DNA from 2 places in the Streptomyces sp. NPDC016851 genome. Region 1 is predicted to be linked to the other one. Evidence: predicted binding sites of a transcription regulator. Region 1 holds the regulator's gene; the other holds the start of a gene.
The links. The regulator HrcA, encoded in region 1, represses chaperone genes, less so after heat shock. The targets are predictions, from matches to a motif close to TTNGCACTCNGNNNNNCNGAGTGCNAA.

Region 1 (3,240 bases):
AGGTCGCCCGCCGGACCGCCGCCGGGCCCGACCTCGCCCTCACCGGCGAGCTGGATCCGCGTGCCGTTGTCGACACCGGCCGGGATCTTCACCGTCAGCGTGCGACGGGAGCGGACGCGGCCGTCGCCGGCGCACTCCGGGCAGGGGGTCGGCACGACCGTGCCGAAGCCCTGGCACTGCGGGCAGGGCCGCGAGGTCATGACCTGGCCGAGGAAGGACCGCGTGACCTGGGACACCTCGCCGCGACCGCGGCACATGTCACACGTCTGGGCGGAGGTGCCCGGCGCCGCGCCCTCACCGTTACAGGTGTTGCAGACGACCGCCGTGTCGACCTGGATGTCCTTCGTCGTGCCGAAGGCCGCCTCGTCGAGCTCGATCTCGATGCGGATCATGGCGTCCTGGCCGCGGCGCGTGCGCGAGCGCGGTCCGCGCTGCGACGCCGTGCCGAAGAACGCGTCCATGATGTCGGAGAAGTTCCCGAAGCCGCCGGCCCCGAAGCCGCCCGCGCCGCCGCCTCCGGCCTGCGAGAGCGGGTCGCCGCCGAGGTCGTAGACCTGCTTCTTCTGCGGGTCCGACAGCACCTCGTAAGCGGCGTTGATCTCCTTGAACCGCTCCTGGGTCTTCGGATCGGGGTTGACGTCCGGATGCAGCTCGCGTGCGAGCCGCCGGAAGGCCTTCTTGATCTCTTCCTGCGACGCGTCGCGGCGCACGCCGAGTACGGCGTAGTAGTCCGTGGCCACTACGACTCCGCCAGGATCTGTCCGACGTACCGTGCCACTGCGCGTACCGCTCCCATCGTTCCCGGGTAGTCCATGCGGGTCGGTCCGACCACGCCGAGCTTGGCGACAGCCTCGCCGCCCGAACCGTAGCCGACCGACACGACGGACGTGGAGTTGAGTCCTTCGTGGGCGTTCTCATGACCGATCCGTACGGTCACGCCCGGATCCTGCGCCTCGCCGAGCAGCTTGAGGAGCACCACCTGCTCCTCCAGCGCCTCCAGCACCGGCCGGATCGTGAGGGGAAAGTCATGCCCGAAGCGGGTCAGGTTGGCGGTGCCGCCGATCATCAGCCGCTCCTCGTTCTCCTCGACGAGCGTCTCCAGAAGTGTGGAGAGCACCGTGGAGACCGTACCCCGGTCCTCGTGCTCGAACGCCTCCGGCAGATCCTCCACCAGACTCGGCACATCCGTGAAACGGCGGTTCGCCACCCGGCTGTTGAGCCGCGCGCGCAGATCCGCGAGCGAGGCCTCGCCGAAGGGCGCCGGGCAGTCGACCACGCGCTGCTCGACCCGCCCGGTGTCCGTGATCAGTACGAGCATCAGCCGCGCGGGCGCGAGAGCGAGCAGCTCCACGTGCCGCACGGTCGAGCGGGTCAGCGACGGGTACTGCACGACGGCGACCTGGCGTGTGAGCTGGGCCAGCAGCCGTACCGTCCGCGCCACGACGTCGTCGAGGTCGACGGCGCCCTCGAGGAAGTTCTGGATCGCGCGCCGCTCGGGCGCGGTCATCGGCTTGACGCCGGCCAGCTTGTCCACGAACAGCCGGTAGCCCTTGTCGGTGGGGATGCGCCCGGCGCTGGTGTGCGGCTGGGCGATGTACCCCTCGTCCTCCAGGGCCGCCATGTCGTTGCGGACCGTGGCCGGCGAGACGCCGAGGTTGTGCCGCTCGGTGAGGGCCTTGGAGCCGACCGGCTCCTCGGTGCCGACGTAGTCCTGGACGATGGCGCGCAGCACCTGAAGCCTGCGTTCACTGAGCATTCGCGCGCACCTCCAGAAGTCGTCCGCCTGGTGTCCTGCCTGTGGGCCTGGCACTCTGCGCGTGCGAGTGCCAGCATTCCCCGCCCAGTGTACGGCTGTGGGGTACACCCCCGGCAAGGCTGGTCGCTTGCTGTCGCGCCCGGGGCGGCGGTCACCGCTAGCGTCGCTGTATGACGGTGACTTGGGAAGAGCTCGGATGGGAACGCGTGGCCGCGGGGGTGGGGCGGTGCCGGCTCCCGGTGTGGGACTGCACGGTGGGGCTGGTCGCCGGTGAGGGCGCGGTCCTCATGATCGACGCGGGGTCGAGCCCCGCCGAGGGCGCGCGGTTGCGCGAGCAGGCGCGGTCGCTCACCGGTCACCGTGTGACGCATCTCGCGCTGACCCATCCCCACTTCGACCACGTCTTCGGGGTGGCGGAGTTCACGGACACGGAGGTGTTCGGCGCGGTGGGCGTGGAGGCGCTGCTGACGCGTGTACGGGACCGCGAGGAGCTGCGCGTGGACGCGGTGCGTGGCGGCCTGGCGGAGACCACCGCGCGGGAGGCGGCGGACCGGCTGGTCGCGCCCCGCCACCTGGTCTCCGGCGAGTGGACCCTCGACCTGGGCGGCGGGCGCCAGGTGCTGCTGGCGAACGTGGGCCCCGGGCACACCGCGCACGACCTGGCGGTGCTGGTGCCGGGCGATCCGGAGGTGGTGTTCTGCGGCGACCTGGTCGAGGAGTCCGGCGAGCCGCAGGCGGGCCCCGACGCCGTGCCGTCGCACTGGCCGGCCGCCCTGGACCGGCTGCTCGACCTGGGCGGCGAGGACGCGCTGTACGTACCCGGTCACGGAGCGGTGGTGGACGCGGCGTTCGTCCGCGCCCAGCGTGACGCGCTGGCCGCGCGTTTCGGCGTGTCTCCGTGACCACCCGCCGGCTTCTCCTATCGTCATTCGAATGCGCCAGTACTCGCCCGATCTGACCCCGCCGTGGAAGAAGCCGCAGCAGCCGGTGCCCGAGGTTCCGGCGGAGCCGGGTCTGGTCGTCGAGGAGGCCGGGACCGGCTTCTGCGGTGCGGTGATCCGCTGCGAGGCGGGCACGGTGACCCTGGAGGACCGCTTCGGCAAGCACCGGGTGTTCCCCATGGAGCCGCGCGGGTTCCTCCTGGAGGGCAGGGCCGTGACCCTGGTCCGCCCCTCTCCCGCCGGCCCCGCCCGTCCGACCCGTACGGCGTCCGGTTCGGTGGCCGTCCCCGGCGCCCGCGCCCGCGTGGCCCGCGCCGGGCGCATCTACGTCGAGGGCCGGCACGACGCCGAGCTGGTCGAGCGGGTCTGGGGCGACGACCTGCGCATCGAGGGCGTGGTCGTGGAGTACCTGGAGGGCGTCGACGACCTGCCGTCCATCGTCGACTCCTTCGCCCCCGGCCCCGACGCCCGCCTCGGCGTCCTGGTGGACCACCTGGTGCCGGGCTCGAAGGAGTGGCGCATCGCGCAGTCGGTGACGAGCGA
Region 2 (3,240 bases), on a different contig from region 1:
CGCCAGCGGGTTGCGGGACCGTTCCCCGTAGAGCACCTGGTTCATCCCTACCCCCTCATGATCCGACTGCTCTGTGGGTAGACCGTCGCCGGCCCCGGCGCGGTTCCCTGACCGGCGGAGGACGGCACGGCGAAGGCCCGGCAGCCCCGTCTCCGGGGTGCCGGGCCTTCGCTCGGGCTCGGGCGGGCTGACGCCGTCAGCCCTCAGCCGTCATGCCTCAGTGGGAGTGGCCGTGGCTGTGGCCTCCGGCCGCCGGCTCCTCCTCTTCCTTCTTCTCGACGACCAGGGTCTCGGTCGTGAGCAGGAGGGAGGCGATGGAGGCGGCGTTCTCCAGGGCGGAGCGGGTGACCTTGACCGGGTCGATGACGCCGGCCTTGATCAGGTCGCCGTACTCGCCGGTGGCGGCGTTGAAGCCCTGGCCCTTGTCGAGCTCGGCGACCTTGGAGGTGATGACGTAGCCCTCCAGGCCGGCGTTCTCGGCGATCCAGCGCAGCGGCTCGACGACCGCGCGGCGGACGACCGCGACACCGGTGGCCTCGTCGCCGGTCTTGCCGAGGCTGCCCTCGAGGACCTTGGCGGCGTGGACCAGAGCGGAGCCACCACCGGAGACGATGCCCTCCTCGACCGCGGCGCGGGTCGCGGAGATGGCGTCCTCCAGACGGTGCTTGCGCTCCTTGAGCTCGACCTCGGTGGCGGCACCCACACGGATGACGCACACGCCGCCGGCCAGCTTCGCGAGGCGCTCCTGGAGCTTCTCGCGGTCCCAGTCGGAGTCGGTGGTCTCGATCTCGGCCTTGATCTGGGCGACGCGGCCCTGCACGTCGTCCTTGTTGCCGGCGCCGTCGACGACCGTGGTGTCGTCCTTGGTGACGGTGACGCGGCGGGCGGAGCCGAGCACGTCCAGGCCGACCTGGTCGAGCTTGAGGCCGACCTCCTCGGAGACGACCGTGGCGCCGGTGAGGACCGCCAGGTCCTGCAGCATCGCCTTGCGGCGGTCGCCGAAGCCGGGGGCCTTCACCGCGACGGCGTTGAAGGTGCCGCGGATCTTGTTCACGACGAGGGTCGACAGGGCCTCGCCGTCGACGTCCTCGGCGATGATCAGCAGCGGCTTGGAGGAGTTGGACTGGATGACCTTCTCCAGCAGCGGCAGGAGGTCCGCGATGGCGGAGATCTTGCCCTGCGTGATGAGGATGTACGGGTCGTCCAGGACGGCTTCCATGCGCTCCTGGTCCGTCACGAAGTACGGCGACAGGTAGCCCTTGTCGAAGGCCATGCCCTCGGTGAAGTCCAGCTCCAGACCGAAGGTGTTGGACTCCTCGACGGTGATGACACCGTCCTTGCCGACCTTGTCCATCGCCTCGGCGATGAGCTCGCCGACCTGCTGGTCCTGGGCGGACAGCCCGGCGACGGCGGCGATGTCGGACTTCTCGTCGATCGGGCGGGCCGAGGCGAGCAGGTCCTCGGAGATCGCGGCGACGGCGGCGTCGATGCCCTTCTTCAGGGCGGCCGGGGAGGCACCGGCGGCGACGTTCCTCAGGCCCTCGCGCACGAGCGCCTGGGCGAGCACGGTCGCGGTGGTCGTACCGTCACCCGCGATGTCGTTGGTCTTGGTCGCCACCTCCTTGACCAGCTGGGCACCGAGGTTCTCGTACGGGTCCTCGATCTCGACCTCGCGGGCGATCGTGACACCGTCGTTGGTGATGGTGGGGGCGCCGAACTTCTTGTCGATGACGACGTTGCGGCCCTTGGGGCCGATCGTCACCTTGACCGTGTCGGCAAGCTTGTTGACGCCGCGCTCGAGGGCGCGACGGGCGTCCTCGTCGAACTTCAGGATCTTCGCCATGGGAGCGTGAGCCCTCTTCCGGAATCAGGGTTAACGGCACTGCGCCCCGGGCGCCCGGCTTCTTATCGATCGCGGGGGGCCAGGGGCGCAGCTCAAAGCAATGTGCTTGGGGTGAATTACTTCTCGACGATCGCGAGCACGTCACGGGCCGAGAGGACGAGGTACTCCTCGCCGTTGTACTTCACCTCGGTGCCGCCGTACTTGCTGTAGAGCACGACGTCGCCGACGGAGACGTCGAGCGGAAGACGGTTGCCGTCCTCGAAGCGGCCCGGGCCCACGGCAAGGACGACGCCCTCCTGGGGCTTCTCCTTGGCGGTGTCCGGGATGACCAGGCCAGAGGCGGTGGTCTGCTCGGCGTCGAGCGGCTGGACCACGATGCGGTCCTCGAGCGGCTTGATGGCAACCTTGGAGCTGGTGGTCGTCACGATCCGACCTCCCCCTTCGGAGATCTCACGGGGTTAACTGTCTGAGGTGGCGACCAGGTGGATCCGTCGTCGCGGGTGCCGGACCTGCCCGTCGCTGTGTTGGCACTCTCCAGTGGGGAGTGCCAGAGCCGAGACTATGACTGCGATTAGCACTCGGTCAAGCGGAGTGCCAATTGCCGGCGGCGCGTCGGCCGGTTCCGAGGTCGCCGTACGTTTGTGCAGGTGCCCGGCGTCGGTGTCCTGGTCTTCCGGGGGCTGCCGCCCCCGGGCCCCCGCTTCGGCCTGGACGGCCTCGTCCTCAAGCGCCGGACGGGCTGACCGAAACCGCCGGCCGAGACGTCAGAGGTAGTCCTCCAGCCGCCCCACCCGCAGCCCCTTGCCCTCGATCTCCCTCAGCAGGCGCCGAGTCCGTTCCGTGAGCGTGAGGGACGCACTCTCACCGGACGGCACCGAGATGACGTCGCCGGGGCGCAGGGCGGGCTTGCCGCGGGTGTACGTCAGGGTGCCGTCGGGGTTCAGGTACGCCCGCCACAGGACGACCGCCCGGATGCCGCAGTCGGCGGCGGCGCGCAGGGTCGCGGTGTCGTACGTGCCGTAGGGCGGGCGGAAAAGGCGGGGGCGGATGCCGAAGCGGGAGCGGAGCTTGTGCTGCTGGCCGCAGATCTCGGCGCGCTGGCCGGCGTAGGGCAGGCCGCGCAGCGCGGGGTGGTCGAGGGTGTGGTTCTGGATGGACGCGCCGACCGCGCGCAGGCGGGCGAAGTGGCCGTAGCCGGGACCCACGACGCTGTCCGTGAGGAACATGCTGACCGGCAGCCGCCGTTCGCGGACGAGGGTGACGAAGCCGGGGTCGCGCTCGGCGCCGTCGTCGTAGGTCAGGAAGACCACCCGGTCGCGGGTGCGGACGTGGTCCACGACGGGCGGGAGACTGTCCCGGTCGCCTCGGTCCGGCCCGCGGACGTCGCTCGACGCGTG

Region 2: a site for HrcA is predicted at 2,415-2,441, ahead of groES (co-chaperone GroES). Genes of this name have one in related genera too.

What each region holds. Positions count from the first base shown of each region.
Region 1 is NZ_JBVHEP010000005.1:94,879-98,118, reverse strand. Features, by position in the region: partial or broken gene dnaJ (molecular chaperone DnaJ) at 1-740, opposite strand, end outside; gene hrcA (heat-inducible transcriptional repressor HrcA) at 740-1,756, opposite strand; gene ACZ3I3_RS10420 (MBL fold metallo-hydrolase) at 1,927-2,658, shown strand; gene ACZ3I3_RS10415 (DUF3097 domain-containing protein) at 2,690-3,240, shown strand, end outside.
Region 2 is NZ_JBVHEP010000003.1:167,502-170,741, forward strand. Features, by position in the region: gene ACZ3I3_RS05985 (hypothetical protein) at 1-45, opposite strand, end outside; gene groL (chaperonin GroEL) at 218-1,843, opposite strand; gene groES (co-chaperone GroES) at 1,960-2,268, opposite strand; gene ACZ3I3_RS06000 (polysaccharide deacetylase family protein) at 2,608-3,240, opposite strand, start outside.